4 regions of the Kribbella sp. NPDC104218 genome follow, and region 1 is predicted to be linked to each of the others. Evidence: riboswitches for the same ligand, from Rfam matches in the RefSeq annotation. Region 1 holds a riboswitch; each other region holds the start of a gene.
The links. A riboswitch is a leader RNA that binds a small molecule or an ion and turns the genes downstream of it on or off. The one in region 1 is predicted to bind cobalamin.

Region 1 (4,732 bases):
GGGGCTGATGGCGAACGCGATCCAGGTCGGGCAGCTGCTGCTCGAGGGACTGACGAAGATCCAGGCCGAGCACCCGGACAAGATCGTCGACGTCCGCGGGGTCGGGCTGATGATCGGCGTCGAGTTCGCCACGGCGGACCAGGCGGCGGCGGTGCAGAGCCGCGCGTTCGAGAGCGGGCTGCTGGTGCTGGAGTGCGGAGAGAGCGCTATCCGGCTTTCTCCGCCGCTCGTGGTCACCGCCGAGGAAGCTCAGAGAGCGCTCTCGCTGTTCGCGGCCGCGGTCGCCGGCTAGTCGAGTGACCGGCGCCGTCTTCTCCCGGGCCGCCGGCCGCGACCTCCCGGTCGTGGCCGGCGGCAACGGGGCGGAACTGTTCGACACCACCGGGCGCCGCTACCTGGACGGCGCCGGTGGCGCGATCGTGGTCGGCGTCGGGCACGGCTCGGCGGAGGTCGCCGACGCGATCGCCGCGCAGGCCCGCCAGGTCGCCTACGCGCACGGGACGGCGTTCACCTCGGCGAGCCTGATCGAGTACGCCGAAGCGCTCGGCCCGCTGCTGCCGGTCGACGACCCGTACATCTACCCGGTCTCGGGCGGCAGCGAGGCCGTGGAGACCGCTCTCAAGCTCGCTCGCGCGTATCACCTGGCGCGCGGCGAGGACCGTTCCGTGGTGATCGGGCGGACCGGGGCGTACCACGGCAATACTCGCGGCGCGCTGGACGTCTCCGGGCGGGCCGGGCTGCGCGCGCCGTACCAGCCGTGGTTGGGGTCGGCGGTGCACACGACGTCGCCGTACGAGTACCGCTGCCCGTTCCCGGAGTCGCATCCGGTGGGCTGCGGGGTGCGGCATGCGGAGGCGCTGGAGCGGATGATCGTCGCGCAGGGGCCGGCGAACGTGGCCGCGTTCATCGCGGAGCCGATCGCGGGGGCGGCGCTCGGGGCCTGCGTGCCGCCGGACGATTACTGGCCGGCGATCACGGCGGTTTGCCGGAAGTACGGCGTCCTGGTGATCGCGGACGAGGTGATGACCGGGTTCGGGCGGACCGGGCGGTGGTTCGGGTGCGATCACTGGGGAGTGCGTCCGGATCTGCTGGTCGCGGCGAAGGGCGCGGCGTCGGGGTATTGGCCGTTGGGGTTGACGGTGTGCAGCGGTGCGGTGCACGACGCGGTGCAGGCCGGTGGGTTCGTGCATGGCTACACCTATTCGCATCACGTGGTCGGTGCTGCGGCCGGTCTCGCCGTACTCCGGATCTTGCAGCGGGAGCGGCTTGTGGAGGCTTCGGACGAGCGCGGGGCTCAGCTTGCCGCCGAGCTGCGTGCGGAGCTCGGCGGGCATCCGGCGGTCGGCGATATTCGCGGACGAGGGCTACTCCAGGCGATCGAGCTGGTCGCGCCGCCGGGTGCGGAGCGGAACGACGGACCGAGAACGGGTGCGAAAGCGCTCTCTGGCGATCTGACGCCGTTCTCACGGAGTGCGCGCGTCGCCGAACGGGTGGTCGCCGCGGCCAAGGACCTGGGGGTGCTGCTCTACCACTCGACAGGATGTGCCGACGGGACGAACGGCGACCTGCTCGTCCTCGGGCCACCGCTCGTCATCACGCCCGGTCAGGTCAGCGAACTGGCTCGCGCCTGCGCCGCCGCCGTCCATCAGGTCCTGGATGACTGAGATTCAAGGTAAGATTTCTTCAACTTTCCGGTGGCCGCCGGAAAGCGTGACTTGTCACGACCCGACGTGTGGGGGGAAGCCGGTCGAAACCCGGCGCTGACCCGCAACCGTAGGCGGAGCGCGAGCTCCGCGAGCCGGAATGCCTCACCGCCGGGCCTGCGAACTCCACCACCCGTCGTGGTCTACGGGCGGAGTCCGGGCGGCACCCGGTTGTATCCCAACCGGCCTGCCGGCCCCTGGGCGACGCGCGCGACCACCCGCCCGAATCCAGGTCCCATGCGCACCCGCCCAGCCCGGTACTTCGTTCAACGCGTCGGTGCCCTCGTCGCAGCCGCGCTCCTGCTGACTCCGACACTGGCAACCACCGCCAACGCCTCCGAACGCTCCGAGGCAGCGGCGTCCACGCAGGCAGCCTCGGCTGCGGCTTGGTTGGGTGGGCAGCTGGTCGATGGGGCCATCCCCGGGTTCTCGGGGCCGGACTGGGGGCTGACGATCGACACGCAGTGGGCGTTGATCGCGGCGGAGGCGGATCCGAAGGTCATTGCTCAGGTGGTGGGGGCGGTGGCTGCACATGTGCCGGACTACGCAGGCCCGAGCTGGTACCCGAACGAGGATGCCCGGATCGCCGGTGCGACGGCGAAGGTGTTGCTGGCGGCGGTGACCGCGGGGAAGGACTACCGCAACTTCGGCGGCCGCAACATGCGCCGCGAGACGCTCGACCTGATCGCGGGAGCGGACGCCGGTGTCGAGGAGGGCCGGATCCGCGACAAGGAGACCGGCAACGACGACTCGAACATCTTCAGCCAGTCGCTCGCGGTGATGGGCCTGGCGCGCGCGGGCGGCGTCCCGCAGAACGCGGTCGACTACCTGATCCGCCAGCAGTGCTCGGCGGGCTTCTTCCGGATGTTCTACAACGACCTGAAGTCGTGTGACGAGGGCGGCGGCGCGCCGGACGGCGACGGGACGGCGATGGCCGTGCAGGCGCTGATGACCGCGCAGAACTTCGGCATGGGCGGCGTCGACGACGAGATCCGCAAGGGGCTCGAGTGGCTCAAGTCGGTGCAGAAGGAGGACGGCTCGTTCGGCGGCGGCGTCTCCACCGAAGGGTCGAACTCCAACAGCACCGGCCTGATCGCGCAGACCCTCGCCGCCGGCAGCGAGTACGAGGCGTACCGCAAGGCCGAGGGCTGGATGATCCGCCATCAGCTGACCACGGAGAACGCGGGCAACACGCCTGCCGCCCCGCACGTCGGCGCGATCGCGTACAACTCCGAGTCGCTCGGCCAGGCGTTGCGCGACGGCATCGACATCGGGATCGACCAATGGCGGCGCGCCACTCCGCAGGCGATCTTCGCGTTCGCCCCGGTCCCGTTCGCCGACCTCGCCTGGACGGACCCGAACCCGCCGTCCCCCACCCCGACGCCGACCGTCACGATCACCGCGACGGCGACCGTGACGACCCCGGGCCCGACCGTCACGAAACCCGGCCCCACGATCACCAAACCGGGCCCGACGGTCACCAAGCCCGGCCCGACCGTCACCAAGACCAACACGCTGCGCCCGCCGCCGCTGCCCCGGCAGACCGTGACGCAGCGGCGGATCGTCGTCACGCAGGTCACCGCGCCGCCGCTCCCCCGCGCCACGACCACCGTCACCAACAACATCCCTGGCCCGTCGTCCACGACGACCGTCTCGGTCACGCCGCCGCCGACCACCGTGAGCGCGACGCCGCCACCGCCGTCCATCGGTCAGGCCAAGTCGGCTGATGCCACGGTCAGCTACCTGCAGAGCAAGCTGATCGGCGGGAACCACATCGAGGTCGACCGCAACGGCTCTCGGTACGTCGACTACGACGCGACAGTGAGCCTCGGCCTCGCGCTGCGGCAGTCCGAGAAGCTGACCGGCACCGTCGGCGCGATTTCGGCGCTGATGGCGCAGCCGGACGCGATCGCGGCCTACGCGTACGGCGTCCCGTACGACCAGCCCGACGCCCGGTACGCCGGGCCGCTCGCGAAACTCGTCCTGCTACTCGCTCTCGGCACGAAAGATGCTGCCGGCAACGAGTTGGCCAATCAGCTGGCCGCCCGGATCCAGGGTGACGGGCGGATCACCGATCTGACCAAATCCGGTGACCAGTCGAATCTCACCAGCCAGGCGTACGGCGTCCTCGCGCTCCTTGCCGCCGGCAAACAAGACGAAGCCAAGCGGGCGATGGAGGCGCTGCTGCGGCAGCAGTGCGGCGATGGGTCGTTCCCGGCGCAGTTCGGGCCGGCCGAGCAGAAGTGTCAGACCGGCGACATCGCGAGCACCGCGATCGCCGTCCAGGCGCTCAACGCGGTGCGGCCCGGGTCTACCGAGGCCCTGGCGCCGGTGGGCAGCCTCCGCGCCGCGCTCAAGGCGCTGACCGACCGTCAGGACGGCGATGGGGTGTGGAAGGGCGGCTGGCAGCAGAACGGCCAGCCGGATGTCCCGGCCACGGCTGCCGCCGTCGTCGCGCTGCAGTCCGCGGGCCTCGACACGTCGTCCGCCTCGACCCGGTTGCTCGGCTCGATCACGCCGGACGGCGGGCTGCCGATCAGCCCGGTCGCCGGAGCGAGCGACGTCCCGGCAAGTATCGCGGCGATCCCGGCCATGTTCGGAGGCTCGCTGGTCACCGCCGACACCACGGTGCTGGCTCGCGCCACGACCGCGCCGTTCGATACCGACGTCAAGCCACAGGCGGCCATCACCACCGGCGACGACATCCCCTGGGCCCTCTTCGCCATCCTCGCCCTTGCCCTGGTCGCCCTCGGCGCCCTGGCCGGCTGGCTCATCACCCGGCCCCGAGGCGTCGCCCGATGAACCGGCTCGTCCGCGTTGCGGCGGTTGTGCTCGGGGTGGGGCTGGTGGGGGCGCCGCTGACGGCGAGTGCGGTGGATCCTTCGCGGGGGACGCCGGGGTTCTGCCCGTCCGAGGAGGGGGTGACGGTAGTCATCGACTTCGGCGGGTTGGGCGGCAACGCGATCGTCAGGTGTGCGCCGGGGCCGGTCGGGCCGGGGTTCACGGGACACTCGGCGCTGGTGGACGCG
Region 2 (4,732 bases), 670 kb from region 1:
CATCCTCTTCGAGCTCGCCGTACCCGGCCTGCTGCAGAACGCCGGGGAGGACGCCGAGCCCCGGCGGATCGAGTACCGCGAGGAGCCGGTCGCTCGCGTGCTCGGCGGTCACCTGAGCGCGGCTCAGCTGGACTACGTGACGCGGTCGATGGCGCCCTGCCCGCCGTACCTGGTGACGTCGGCCGAGCACCGGATCACTTGGCGCGACAGCCGCGGGATCGTGAACGTCGCGCACACCGGCCCGCTCGGCGCCGTCGTCCCGGTCGTCGCGCGGGAGGCGACGCTCGAGCTGTGGGCCCGGCTGGCGGCCGACTCCGAGCTCCAGCGCCGGACCGCAGAGCTGCCGGAGAGCGCGATCAAGTTGCTGGCGGCAACAACCACCGACCGGACGGCGCTGGAGGTGTTCCGGACCGGGGTGGACGCGGCGGCGCGCACGCTCGTCCAGCATGCGTTCCTGGTCGCGCAGACGCCGTACGGCGATGCGGCCGAGTTCGCTCGCGGGATCGCGGAGAGCGCGATCTTCGACTCCGTCGCGACGACTTGGTACTGGGGTCTGCAGGCGTCGACGTACCGGCGCGGCATGATCCCGGCGTCCTTTCTCACCTTCGCCGGCCGCGTCCGGTACTCGGTCGACACGGTTGTCGCCCTCCGCGCCATGAAGGACGCCCAGCTCGCGCGGGCGCAGGATACGGAGCTGGAGCCGCTGCCGAGCGCCGTCCAGTACAGCCGCCTAGCGCCCGGCGAGCGACCGCGTTGTCTCGCCCGCACGCCACAGCTGTACGACGGCGGCCGGGCCAGCGTGCTGGCCGTGGTCGCCGACACGTTCGTGGAGACCTTCGTCCGGCTGCTCGACCGGGTCGAGGTCGCGCCGGCGGTGGTGGAGCATCCGGCGGCGCTGCCGAGCGCCGACGCGGAGGTGTTCGAGGTGCCCGACATGACCTGCAGCCACTGCACGCGGACGATCACGAAGGTGCTCGGCGAGCTCGGCGTCGAGCCGCCGGAGTTCGACCTGGTGACCAAGAAGGTGGTCGCGGTGTTCCCGTCCGCCGAGGTGCGCGAACGCGGGTTCGAGGCGATCCGGGCGCGCGGGTACACCGTCGTCCCGCTGCAGGACTGAGAAAGCTCGCGAGAGAGCGCTCCCTGACGTGAGACAAGCCACGGCCGCGGCGGTCCGGCGGCGGTAGGGTCGGGGTATCGATGGTTCGTCCCGGCTCCGGCCGGGACGAGGCAAGAGGGAACCCGGTGCGAATCCGGGACTGCCCCGCAGCGGTATACGGGAACGACCGCCGTCATCAGCACTGGATCAGCCGATCTGGGAAGCGACGGCCAGTAGGCGCCGGCTCCGGCCGGCTCGCTCGTGAGTCCGAAGACCTGCCATCGGTCCGTGCGCCGTCCGGCGTACGGGGGATCGGAGCCTCGTGGGAGGGCTCGCCCGCACCAGCGGCCGAGCTCTGCCCGCGAACGGTCCCTTGACACGCTCGCGAGGAGAGAGACGTGAACACTGCGACCACTGTGCTGGGCTACCCGAGGATCGGGCCGCGCCGCGAGCTCAAGCACGCCGTCGAGAAGTACTGGGCCGGCAAGCTCGGCGCCGATGAGCTGGCAGCCGTCGCCCGGCAGTTGCGGGCCGACACCTGGACCGACCTGACCGATCGGGGTCTGGACACCGTCCCGGCGAACACGTTCGCCTACTACGACCAGATGCTCGACCACATCCAGCTGGTCGGCGCGGTGCCGGCGCGCTACCGCGAGCTGGGGCTGTCCGCGCTCGATACCGCTTTCGCGATGGCCCGCGGGCGCGACGAGATCGGCGCGCTGGAGCTGACGAAGTGGTTCGACACGAACTACCACTACCTGGTTCCGGAACTGGACGAGACGACGTCGTTCGCGCTTGATGCGAGTAAGCCGCTGGGTGACCTGGCGGAGGCCAAGGCGCTCGGGGTGACCGCACGGCCGGTCTTCATCGGCCCGCTGACCTTCCTGCTGCTGTCCAAGCCGTCCGCGGCGGCTGGGGCCGACTTCGAGCCGATCGCGCTCGCCGACCGGCTGGTCGAGGTGTACGCCGAGCTGCTCGGCCAGCTGGCCGACGCCGGAGCGGAGTGGGTGCAGCTCGACGAGCCGGCCTACGTCCAGGACCGGACGGACGATGAGCTGGCCCTGCTGGAGTCGACGTACCAGCGGTTGGCGGCGCTGCCGAACCGGCCGAAGCTGGTCGTAACCACGTACTTCGGCGACCCGGGTGCGGCCCTGCCGTTGCTGGCGGCAACAGATGTCGAGGGGATCGGGGTCGACCTGGTCTCCGCGCCGGGGCTGGTGGACCGGATCGCCGCGCTGCCGGCGTTCCAGCGCAAGACGCTGTACGCCGGATTGATCGACGGGCGGAACGTCTGGCGGGGAGATCTCGGGGGAGCGCTCTCTCGCGCCGCCGTGCTGCTCGGGGCGGTCGGCGAGCTGGTGATCTCGACGTCGAGCTCGCTGCTGCACGTGCCGTACGACGTGGACGTCGAAGCCGAGCTGGACCCGCGGGTCCGGGAGCGGCTGGCCTTCGCACGGCAGAAGGTGGACGAGGTCGTGCTGCTCGGCCGGGCGCTGCGCACGGACGACGGCGTCCTCGCGGATGTCGCTCGGCGCCCGGCGGACGGGGTCCCGTCCGCGGTCGAGTTCGGCGCGGACGCGGCGGTGCAGGCTCGGGTCGCGGCGCTGCAGGCGGCGGATCGGCTGCGAGCGCCGTACGGGGAGCGCTCTCTGGCTCAGGAAACGCTGGACCTGCCGCCGTTGGCGACGACGACGATCGGGTCGTTCCCGCAGACAGGCGACGTCCGCAAGGCCCGGGCCGAGCTGCGGACCGGCGCGATCACGGCGGCGGAGTACGACGAGCGGATGCGGGCCGAGATCGGGCGAGTGATCGCTCTCCAGGAGGAGATCGGGCTGGACGTACTCGTCCACGGTGAGCCCGAACGCAACGACATGGTCCAGTACTTCGCCGAACAGCTCGACGGCTACGCGGCGACCGAGCTCGGCTGGGTGCAGTCGTACGGGAGCCGGTGCGTGCGACCGCCGATCCTGTACGGCGATGTGTCGCGGCCGCGGCCGATGACGACGGAGTGGGCGGCGTACGCGCAGTCGCTCACGCCGCGACCGGTGAAGGGGATGCTGACCGGGCCGGTGACGATGCTCGCGTGGAGCTTCGTGCGCGACGACCAGCCGCTCGGCGTCACGGCCGACCAGGTGGCGCTCGCGCTGCGCGACGAGATCGCGGACCTGGTCGCGGCGGGGATCCGGATCGTCCAGGTCGACGAGCCGGCCCTGCGTGAGCTGCTCCCGCTGCGGGAGGCGGATCACAAGGCATACCTGGAGTGGTCGGTCGGATCGTTCCGGCTCGCGACCGGCGGGGCGCCGGCCGACGTGCAGATCCACACGCACCTCTGCTACTCCGAGTTCGGCGCCGTCATCGCCGGCATCGACGGGCTGGACGCCGACGTCACCACGATCGAGGCGGCTCGCTCGCGGATGGAGGTGCTCGCCGATCTGGCCGACATCGGCTTCCAGCGCGGTGTCGGTCCGGGCGTCTACGACATCCACTCGCCCCGCGTCCCGGATCTGGCCGAAACCCAGGCCCTCCTCGACGCCGCTCTCAGCTCCATCCCCGCCGCTCGCCTGTGGGTCAACCCCGACTGCGGCCTCAAGACGCGTGGTTACGCCGAGGTGGACCCCGCTCTCCGCACCTTGGTAGCCGCCGCCGAGGCAGCTCGCCAGCGCAGCTGACAGACCTGAGCCCACCCCCGGCTGGGGGTGGGCTCAGGTGTTCAGACGCTGCGAAGGACGCTGACCACGACGCCGAGAATCGTGGCGTTGTCTCCGTCGATGACGGAGTAGGCGGGGTTGCGCGGCTCGAGGTACACGTGGTTGTTGCGGCGCCGGTAGACCTTGACGGTCGCCTCCTCGTCGATCATCGCGGCGACGATCTGGCCGGAGTGCGCCTCCTGCTGCTGGCGGACGACGACGATGTCGCCGTCGCAGATCGCGGCGTCGATCATCGACTCACCGCGGACGCGGAGCCCGAAGACGTTACCGCGGCCGGTCAGCCCGCGGGGGAGCTGCATGACGTCGTCGACGTGCTCGATCGCGGAGATCGGCGTCCCGGCGGCGATGTCGCCGACGACCGGAACCGGCACGTTGTCCTCGTCGGTGGCCCGGGCGGCCGACTCGGGCAGGAACATCCGGACGTCGATCGGCCGCGAGACCGAGGGGCTGCGGCGCAGGAAGCCCTTGTCCTCCAGGCTAGCGAGGTGCTTCGAGACCGAGGACGACGACCGCAGCCCGACCGCGTCGCCGATCTGCCGGCTGCTCGGCGAGTAGCCGTGCCGATGCACCCAGTCCCGGATCACCACCAGGATCCGTTGTTGCCGTTCCGGGAGGGCCGCCGCGTCGAGGTCGCCGAACAGGTCGAGATCAGTCACCGCGAAATCCTAGGCCGAACCTCCCGCCCCACCCTCGACCGACCCGCCCTTCCCCGCACCCAACCCACCCGCACTCGCGGATCCTCCTTGCAGGTTGCTGCAAATCCCGTGCCGCCGCCCCGGCCCGGCACCTACGATCGGCCGCGTGACCCAGCCTCCGGACGCCGTGCTCACGGCCTTCGGCGCCGATGCCCCGCCGCAGCTCCTCCCCGGCGGCCGCGGTCAGACCTGGCGGGCAGGCGACACCATCCTGAAGCCGGTCGACTTCGAGC
Region 3 (4,732 bases), on a different contig from region 1:
CATCCAGTACGCCGCCCGCCGGAAGGATCTGCTCGGGACTTACGTCGTCGACATGGTCGGGATGTTCATGGCGATGCCGATCGTGCTGTTCCCGGCGTTCGCGACCGAGGTGCTGAAACAGCCGAAGCTGCTCGGGCTGCTCTACAGCGCGGAGGCGGTCGGCGCGTTGCTGGCGACGCTGAGCAGCGGCTGGACGCAGCGCGTTCATCACCACGGCCGAGCAGTCGTGCTGGCAGCGATCTGTTGGGGTGCGGCGATCGGCATCGCCGGGCTGGCGCCGAACATCTGGTTCGCGCTGGTCTTCCTGGCGCTGGCCGGCGCGTCCGACATGGTGTCCGGCCTCTTCCGGTCGGTGATCTGGAACCAGACGATTCCGGACGAGATGCGCGGTCGACTGGCCGGCATCGAGATGCTCTCCTACATGCTCGGCCCGCTGGGCGGCCAGAGCCGGTCCGGTCTGGTCGCTGACCTGACCACCGTGCGGACGTCGATCGTCAGCGGCGGCATCCTCTGCGTCGCCGGAGTCGCTGCCACTGCTGCTGCCTTACGCGACTTCTGGCGGTACGACGCGCGCACCGACGAGCACGCCGTCCGGGAACGCGAGCTGCGCGCCGCCGGAGAGGCGAACGAAGCGTAGGCTTTGTTGCACCATGCGTATCCGTCCGGCAGTTCCGTTCGTGTTGCTCGCAGTGGTCGCCGCTGGCTGTGGTGGCCCTGGCCAGGAGACGGCGCCGAGCGTGCCGCCGCTGGTGTCGGTGCCGACGACGCCGAGCCAGACTCCGACTGAGACTCCGTCGACGCCGCCGTCCGCGAAGGTTGCCGACACGCTCTGCGTGCGGATGGATCAGGCGCTGGTGCAGTCGACGCTCTCGGTGCCGCTGGTGGAGATCCAGCCGAAGCCGGTGCCGGCCGAGTTCGGCGTACCGATCACGTACGACGTCTGTCAGCTCCAGCTGAGCCAGCTGCCGAACGGGCCGGTCCTGCGGGTCGGGGTGTCGCTGCAGCTGGCGACGAAGTCGACGTTGGCTCAGCAGCAGAAGGCGTTGAAGGGGCAGCCCGCGGCCGTCGGCGAAGGCGGTTTCGGGACCGCGACGTCCGTGGTGTTCCTGTTCCGGGGGCGGCTCTACAAGGTCGCTGGGCCCAAGGCGACGCTGGCGCAGTACGTCGTCCTCGCGCAGGACGTCGTCCGGCAGGTGCCGGGCGTGCCGGATCCGGAGCCGATGATCGTCCGGGACGGCTGCGAGCGTGGGACTGCGGCCGTGGCCAAGGTCATGGGTGCGCAGGCGACGTACCGGCGGGACGGCGAGAACGAGCGTGGCGACCTGGTCTGCGGCTGGGTGTCCACGAACGGCGTGCTGACGACGTCGGCTCGGCGTACATCGCAGGCGATAGCGCTGATGACTGCCTTCCGGAAGCTGCCGACCGCGCAAACCATCCCGCTCGGCGAGGAGGCGTACGTCGACTCCGCTACCGGGCGGACCAGCATCCGGTTCGGCGAGGACAAGTTGGTCGATCTGGTGCCGCTGCCGGCCCGCGCGGTGGACCCGGACGCGATGACCCAGCTGGCGTTGGCAGTAGCCCGGTTGTACCGCTGACCACACTTCGGCGTGCGACCGCGTCGCGGGTGTTACTGTGGCGCCGCCGTGGTGTACGGGAAGCCGGTGCGGTACCGGCGCGGCCCTCGCCACTGTGATCGGGAGTTGACCGACCGTTCCCTTCGGGGAGGTCACTGGTGCTTGCTGGGAAGACCAGGTCGGTGAACGCAGTCCCGTCAGCCAGGAGACCGGCCACGGCATGATCCGTCCACGAGGTGCTGGAGGAGCGGTTCCGTGCTGCGTACATCCGTCATGTCGGTTGTGTTGCTGGGTCTGGTGGCCGGGTGTGGCAGTTCGGCGACTGCCGACGCCCCTGGCCCGGGCGCGACGACTGTGAAGAACTGCGGGATCGACGTCACCGTCGACGGCCCGCCGAAGCGGGTGTTCGCGGCGTACCAGCCCGCGATCGAGATGGCCCACGCGCTGGGGATCTCGGACCGCCTGGTCGGTACGGCGTACCTGGACTCCGAGGTGCTGCCGGAGTACGCCGATGCGCAGTCCAAGGCGAAGTACTACAAGAATCTGCCCAGCCGTGAGGAGCTGCTCGCCGCGAACCCGGACTTCGTGCTCTCGGGGTTCAACGACGTGTTCAGCGCCGGCGGCGGTAGCGACGAGAGCTTCGGTAGCCGGAAGAGCCTGTCCGACCTCGGCGTCCGGACCTGGATCTTCAGCCCGCTCTGCCCGACCGCCGACGGCAAGGGCGACGAGGCGATCGACCCGGCCAGCGTCTCGATGAACAACGTGTACGCCGATCTGCGCGACCTGGGCAAGCTGTTCGGGGTCTCGGAGCGCGCGGAGCAGGTGATCGCCGATCAGGAGAAGCGCATCGCGGCGGTCGCGGCGAAGGTCAAGGACGCGCCGAAGCCGACGGTCGCGATCCTGCGGCCGGGGATGGAAGGCGGCGGGCTGACGGTGTCCGGCGGTCCGGACTTCGGGACCGTGCTGATCAAGCAGGCCGGCGGGGTGAACGCCTTCGCGGACCTGACGTCGAAGCGGAACGTGAAGGTCGGCGTCGAGGAGCTGATCAAGCGCAACCCGGACTACATCCTGATCAGCGGGTGCTGCGATGCCGCGCTGACGCCGGCGTCCTCGCAGCAAGAGGTGGCTCGGATTCTGGCGAATCCGGCGTACCAGAACCTGAAGGCGGTGCGGAACAAGCACGTGGTGCCGTGGCTGTTCGCGAACCACTCCGCCGGGGTGCGCGGCGCTTACACGACCGAGGACATCGCCAAGACCATTCACGCCGACCTGTTCAAATGATCAAGGGCGGCGGCTGGCGAGCGGCCGGGCTGCTGTTGTGCTGTGGAGTCCTCGCGGTGGCCGTGCTGCTGTCGCTCAGCGTCGGCAACCAATGGTTCGGCGCGCATGACGTCTATCTGGCCCTCGCGGATTTCAGCGGCAGCGACAACGATCGGGTGATCCGGTATCTGCGGGTGCCGCGGACCGTCGCGGGTCTGCTGGTCGGGGTGGCGCTCGGTTTGGCGGGCGCGCTGATGCAGGGCGTGACCCGGAATCCGCTGGCGGATCCGGGCATTCTCGGGGTGAACGCCGGTGCGGCGGTGGCGGTGGTCGGGGCGATCGGCGTCCTCGGGGTGACGAGTCTGACGGCGTACGTGTGGTTCGCGATGGGTGGCGCGTTGGTGGCGACCGTCGTGGTCTATCTGGTCGGCGCGATCGGGCGGGGCGGTGCGACGCCGGTGAAGCTGGCCTTGGCGGGTGCGGCGATCTCGGCGCTGCTCGGGTCGGTGACGTCGGCGATCACGCTGACGGATCTGTCGACGTTGAACGAGTTCCGGTTCTGGGTGGTCGGATCGCTGACGATGGCGTCCGGGCCGGTGGTCACGCAGGCAGTGCCGTTTGTTGCGGTGGGCATCTTGTTGGCCTTGGTGCTGGGGCGGTCGTTGAACCAGCTCGCGTTGGGGGACGAGCTGGCGCAGTCGTTGGGGACTCGGGTGCTGCTGGTGCGGGTCGTGGCCGGGCTGGCGGTGATGGTGCTGGCGGGGACGGCGACGGCGATCGCGGGGCCGATCGGGTTCGTGGGTCTCGCCGTACCGCATGTGGCGCGTAGCCTGGTAGGGGCGGACTATCGGTGGATTCTGCCGTGGTCGATGGTGCTGGCGCCGGCTCTGTTGCTGCTGGCGGACGTGGTTGGGCGCGTGGTGGTTCGGCCGGCGGAGTTGCAGGTGGGGATCATCACGGCGCTGATCGGGGCGCCGTTGTTCATCGCGCTGGTCCGGCGTCGGCGTACGGCGGAACTGTGAGAACCGTGCGGGTAGGGCCCGTGTCCACTCGGGTGGATGTCGCGAGTTTGGTGGGATCGATCGTCGCGTGGGTGCTCACGTTGGTGGTGGGCGCGGTGTCGTTGACGGTGGGGGACTACCGGATTCCGTTGCCGGTGGTGCTCGACACGTTGGCCGGACACGGGACGCTGATCCTGAACGACATCATCGTGAACAACCGGCTGCCGCGGGTGCTGGTCGGGATCGGCGTCGGTACGGCGTTCGCGGTGTCGGGGGCGATTTTCCAGCGGCTGGCGCGGAATCCGTTGGTGAGCCCGGATCTGATCGGGGTGAACGCCGGGGCCGCGTTGGCCGCCGTCCTGATGATCACGGTGTTCGGGAGTGGCTGGATCCCGGCCGGAGCGCTGGCGGGATCGTTGCTGTCGGCAATTGCTGTTTATCTGTTGGCGTATCGGGGCGGGGTCTCCGGATATCGGCTGGTGCTGGTGGGGATCGGCGTGACGGCGATCATTTCGTCGGCGACGGCGTACTTGCTGACGCTGGCGGATATCTATGCGGCGAAGAGTGCTTCGCAGTGGTTGGCCGGGAGCCTGGCTGGGCGGACGTGGTCGCATGCTTGGGTGATCGGGGTTGCTCTGGTGGTGTTGTTACCGGTGGCCTTGGCTTCGGCGCGGCAGCTGCGGTTGCTGGAGTTGGGCGATGACTTGGCGCGGACGTTGGCCGGGCGGGTTGAGTTGTCGCGGGCGCTGCTGATTGCGATCGGGGTCGCGCTGGCGGCGATGGCGACCGCGGTGGCCGGGCCGGTGGCGTTCGTCGCGCTGGTAGCGCCGCAGCTCGCGCGGCGGCTGGTTCGGGAGCGGGTCGCTGGGTTGCTAGCCGCTGGTGCGCTGGGTGCGT
Region 4 (4,732 bases), 110 kb from region 1:
CCGCCCGATCCCGCTGTGGACTACGAACAGCACGTCGCTCATGATGCCTCCCGCAACATCTCGCGGGCGATGATCACCCGCATGATCTCGTTACTGCCTTCAAGAATCTGGTGGACCCGCAGATCGCGGACGATCTTCTCCAGCCCGTACTCGGCCAGGTAGCCGTAGCCGCCGTGCAGCTGCAGCGCCTGGTTCGCGACGTCGAATCCGACGTCGGTGCAGAACCGTTTCGCCATCGCGGACAGCTGCGTCGCCCCGGCGTCCCGCTGGTCGAGCGCGTCCGCCGCTCGCCACAGCAAGGTGCGCCCGGCCTCCAGGTCGGTGCGCATGTCGGCCAGCCGGAACCGCAGCGCCTGCGCCTGGGACAACCGGGCCCCGAACGCCGCGCGCTCGCTGAGGTACCGGATCGCCTTGCCCAGGGCAACTTCCGCGCCGCCGAGCGAGCAGGCGGCGATGTTCAGCCGACCGCCGTCCAGCGCGGACATGGCGACCTTGAACCCCTCGCCCTCAGCGCCGAGCAGCGCCGTGGCCGGAACCCGGGCGCCGTCGAACGTGACCTGCCGGGTGGGCTGCGCATTCCAGCCCATCTTGACCTCGTTCGGCCCGAACTCGAGCCCAGGGGTGTCGCGCTCGGCCACGAACGCCGAGATCCCGCGCGCCCCCGCTCCCCCGGTCCGCGCGAGGACGACGTACACCTCGGCCGTCCCGGCGCCGGAGATGAACTGCTTGACGCCGTCCAGCACGTACTCGTCGCCGTCGCGGCGGGCCCGGGTCGTCAGCGCGGCGGCGTCCGATCCGGCGTCCGGCTCGGTCAGGCAATAGCTGCCCAGGGCATCCATCGCCGCCATCCGCGGCAGATAACGGTTGCGCTGGGCAACGGTGCCGAACCGGTCGATCATCGAGGCCACCATATTGTGGATCGAGATGTACGCCGCGATCGACGGGCACCCGGTGGCCAGCGCCTCGAACACCAGGACGCCGTCCAGCCGGCCGAGGCCGGAACCGCCGACGTCGTCCGGCAGGTAGAGCCCGCCCATGCCCAGCTCCGCGGCCTTGCGGAGGACGTCGACGGGAAAGTGTTTGGCCCGATCCCATTCCACCGCGTGCGGCGCGAGATACTCGGCGGCGAAACCCGCCGCCGTCTCCCGGACCGCCCGCTGCTCCTCGGTCAGTCGCATCGCCGCCTCAGCTCATCGTCGGGATGACGAAGCTGGCGCCTTCCTTGATCCCCGACGGCCAGCGCGAGGTGACCGTCTTGGTCTTGGTGTAGAAGCGCACCGCGTCGGGTCCGTGCTGGTTCAGGTCGCCGAAACCGGACCGCTTCCAGCCGCCGAACGTGTGGTACGCGATCGGTACCGGGATCGGGACGTTGACCCCGACCATGCCGGTGTTCACGCGGGCGGTGAAGTCGCGAGCGGTGTCGCCGTCGCGGGTGAAGATCGCGACGCCGTTGCCGTACTCGTGCTCACTCGGCAGCCGCAGCGCCTCGGCGTAGTCCCGCGCGCGGACGATCGACAGCACCGGGCCGAAGATCTCCTCGCGGTAGATCCGCATCTCGGGCCGCACGTGGTCGAACAGGCAGCCGCCGAGGAAGAACCCGTTCTCGTAGCCGGGCACGGTGAGCTCCCGGCCGTCGACGACCAGCTCCGCGCCTTCGGCGACACCGGCCTCGACATACGCGCGGACCCGGTCGACGGCCTCGGCCGTGACCAGCGGGCCGAAGTCCGCGGTCTCGTCGTGCGCGGCGCCGACCTTGAGCGACCGGACCCGTTCGGCCAGCTTGGCGACCAGCGCGTCGGCCGTCGCCTCGCCGACCGGGACGGCGACCGAGATCGCCATACAGCGCTCTCCCGCCGAGCCGTACCCCGCTCCGATCAGCGCGTCGGCGACCTGATCGAGGTCGGCGTCCGGCATCACGATCAGGTGGTTCTTCGCGCCGCCGAAGCACTGCGCGCGTTTTCCGTGCGCGGCCGCGGTCGAGTAGACGTACTGCGCGATGTCGGACGAGCCCACGAACCCGACGGCCTCGACGAGCGGATCGGTCAGCAACGCGTCGACCGCGACCTTGTCGCCGTTCACGACCGAGAAGACGCCCGGCGGCAGACCGGCCTCGGCGAACAGCTCGGCCAGCCGCAGCGGCACCGACGGGTCGCGTTCGGAGGGCTTGAGCACGAAGGCGTTACCGCAGGCGATGGCCGGCGCGGCCTTCCAGAGCGGGATCATCGCTGGGAAGTTGAACGGCGTGATGCCGGCCACCACGCCGAGCGGCTGCCGCATCGAGTAGACGTCGATCCCGGTCCCGGCGCTGTCGCTGAACTCGCCCTTGAGCAGGTGCGGGATCCCGATCGCGAACTCCACGACCTCCAGGCCGCGCTGGATGTCGCCGCGCGCGTCCGAGATCGTCTTGCCGTGTTCGGACGACAGCGTCCGGGCGAGCTCGTCCTCCTCGGCGCGGACCAGGTCGAGGAAGCGCATCAGCACCCGGGCCCGGCGCTGCGGGTTCCAGGCGGCCCACTCCTGCTGCGCGGCGGCGGCCGAGCGGACGACGTCCGCGACCTCGTCCGCCGAGGCGAGGGGGACCCGGGCCTGGACGGCGCCGGTGCTGGGGTCGAAGACGTCGGCGAAGCGTCCGGAGGTGCCCGGAACCGGTTTGCCGTCGAGGAAATGGTGGAGCTCAATGGTCATGGCTGACACCTTTCGCATGCGGGCAGGACGGACCGCCCGGGTACGCGGTGGCGTGCCGGTCGATCGCCTGGGGATGCCGCAAAAATATAGTAGGACGTCCAACTATGTCGAGGATGGACAGACATGGCGCACGTCACTGCGCGGCCGCATAGGCTGGTGGGGCATGTGGTTCGGCCCGTCCGCCAGGCGGGTCGTCGTAAGAGGGAACCCGGTGCGAATCCGGGACTGCCCCGCAGCGGTGAGTGGGAACGAACGCCGTCATCGAGCACTGGGTCAACGGCCTGGGAAGCGACGGCCAGTAGGGGTCCGCGTCTGGACACGCCCACGAGTCCGAAGACCTGCCACTGCCCACGGACGCGCGGCGTCCGTGGTCCTCCGGTGACCGCGTGGGACGGTCAGTCGAAAGGCAGCACCCTTGACACTCAGCACTGTCCACGGCTGGCCCCGCCAAGGGCCGAACCGCGAGCTGAAGAAGGCCGTCGAAGGCCACTGGCAGGGCGCCGTCAGCGCCGCGGAGCTGCACGCCACCGGCGCCGCCCTGCGCGCCGCGAGCCGGCGGCAGCTGATCGCGGACGGCGTCGGCGAGGTCCCGACCGGCGACTTCTCGTACTACGACCACGTCCTCGACACGACCGTCATGGTCGGCGCGATCCCCGACCGGTACCGCGGCGGTGACCCGTACTTCGCGATGGCCCGCGGCACGCAGGACGTCGCGCCGCTCCAGCTGACCAAATGGTTCGATACCAACTACCACTACCTCGTCCCGGAGCTCGGCCCGGACACCGTGTTCGCCGCCGACGCGAGCAAACAGGTCGGTGAGCTGAAGGAGGCGCTGGCCAGCGGGCTGACCGCGCGGCCGGTGCTGCTCGGTCCTCTCACCTACTTGCTGCTGGCCCGGCCTGGGGCGCTCGACCTCCTCGACCGGCTGCTGCCCGTCTATGCCGAGGTTCTCGCCGAGCTGCGCGCCGCGGGCGCCGAGTGGGTCCAGCTGGACGAACCGGCGCTCGTCCAGGACCGGTCCGCCGCGGAGCTCGCCGCGGTCGAGCACGCGTACCGCTTCCTCGGCGGCCTGACCGACCGGCCGCAGTTGCTGGTCGCGTCGTACTTCGGCCGACTCGGCGAATCGCTTCCGGTACTCGCCAACTCGCCGATCGACGGCCTGGCCCTCGACTTCACCGCAGCCGGTGCCCTCGCCGAGCTGGGCCCGCTGCCCGGCAAGCGCCTGGTCGCGGGTGTGGTCGACGGGCGCAACATCTGGGCCAACGACCTGGCGAAGTCGCTGAGCACGCTGCAGCGCCTGTCCCGGCTGACCGATCGGCTCGACGTGTCGACGTCCTGCTCACTGCTGCACGTGCCGCTCGATCTGGACGCCGAGCCCGAGCTCGACCCCGAAGTCCGGCCATGGCTCGCCTTCGCCCGGCAGAAGGTCCGCGAGCTCGCGATCCTCCGGCGCGGCCTGCTCGACGGCGCCGACGCGATCGCGGGTGAGCTCGCCGCCAATCAGGCGGCCTACCGCGCCCGGCGGCGCTCCCCGCTCACCAACAAGGCGCACGTGAGCTCGCGGACGGCGTCCATCCGGCCGGCGGACCTGCGCCGCGCGACGCCGTACGCCGAACGCCGCGCGGCCCAGCAGACCGCGCTCGCGCTCCCCTTGCTCCCGACCACCACGGTCGGCTCGTTCCCGCAGACCGACGAGTTGCGCGGCGCCCGGGCCGCGCTCGGCCAACCGGCGTACGACGAACGGATCGCGCGCGAGATCGGCGACATCCTCGCGTTCCAGGAGGAGATCGGCCTCGACGTGCTCGTGCACGGCGAGCCGGAGCGCGATGATCTCGTCCGCTATCTCGCCGAGCCGTTGTCGGGTTTCGTGACCACGCAGAACGGCTGGGTGCAGTCGTACGGGACGCGGTACGTGCGGCCGCCGATCCTGGCCGGCGACGTGTACCGGAGTACGCAGATCAACTACCGCTGGACGACGTACGCGAAGGCCCATTCGGGCAAGCCGGTGAAGGGGCTGCTGACCGGTCCGGTGACGATGCTGAACCGG

Region 2: it holds a riboswitch for cobalamin, as region 1 does, so the genes downstream of both, metE (5-methyltetrahydropteroyltriglutamate--homocysteine S-methyltransferase) here and ACZ6ZD_RS25270 (prenyltransferase/squalene oxidase repeat-containing protein) in region 1, are expected to answer to the same signal.
Region 3: it holds a riboswitch for cobalamin, as region 1 does, so the genes downstream of both, ACZ6ZD_RS11280 (ABC transporter substrate-binding protein) here and ACZ6ZD_RS25270 (prenyltransferase/squalene oxidase repeat-containing protein) in region 1, are expected to answer to the same signal.
Region 4: it holds a riboswitch for cobalamin, as region 1 does, so the genes downstream of both, metE (5-methyltetrahydropteroyltriglutamate--homocysteine S-methyltransferase) here and ACZ6ZD_RS25270 (prenyltransferase/squalene oxidase repeat-containing protein) in region 1, are expected to answer to the same signal.

Annotation. Positions count from the first base shown of each region.
Region 1 is NZ_JBVJMQ010000003.1:43,482-48,213, reverse strand. It holds gene ACZ6ZD_RS25280 (aminotransferase class III-fold pyridoxal phosphate-dependent enzyme) at 1-292, shown strand, start outside; gene ACZ6ZD_RS25275 (aminotransferase family protein) at 297-1,664, shown strand; cobalamin riboswitch at 1,679-1,830, shown strand; gene ACZ6ZD_RS25270 (prenyltransferase/squalene oxidase repeat-containing protein) at 1,941-4,505, shown strand; gene ACZ6ZD_RS25265 (hypothetical protein) at 4,502-4,732, shown strand, end outside.
Region 2 is NZ_JBVJMQ010000003.1:708,484-713,215, forward strand. It holds gene ACZ6ZD_RS28035 (heavy-metal-associated domain-containing protein) at 1-1,117, shown strand, start outside; cobalamin riboswitch at 1,182-1,393, shown strand; gene metE (5-methyltetrahydropteroyltriglutamate--homocysteine S-methyltransferase) at 1,495-3,765, shown strand; gene lexA (transcriptional repressor LexA) at 3,807-4,460, opposite strand; gene ACZ6ZD_RS28050 (TIGR02569 family protein) at 4,606-4,732, shown strand, end outside.
Region 3 is NZ_JBVJMQ010000001.1:2,377,204-2,381,935, forward strand. It holds gene ACZ6ZD_RS11270 (MFS transporter) at 1-637, shown strand, start outside; gene ACZ6ZD_RS11275 (hypothetical protein) at 651-1,595, shown strand; cobalamin riboswitch at 1,628-1,806, shown strand; gene ACZ6ZD_RS11280 (ABC transporter substrate-binding protein) at 1,830-2,855, shown strand; gene ACZ6ZD_RS11285 (FecCD family ABC transporter permease) at 2,852-3,856, shown strand; gene ACZ6ZD_RS11290 (FecCD family ABC transporter permease) at 3,877-4,732, shown strand, end outside.
Region 4 is NZ_JBVJMQ010000003.1:153,954-158,685, reverse strand. It holds gene ACZ6ZD_RS25740 (enoyl-CoA hydratase/isomerase family protein) at 1-42, opposite strand, end outside; gene ACZ6ZD_RS25735 (acyl-CoA dehydrogenase family protein) at 39-1,178, opposite strand; gene ACZ6ZD_RS25730 (CoA-acylating methylmalonate-semialdehyde dehydrogenase) at 1,186-2,685, opposite strand; cobalamin riboswitch at 2,835-3,045, shown strand; gene metE (5-methyltetrahydropteroyltriglutamate--homocysteine S-methyltransferase) at 3,101-4,732, shown strand, end outside.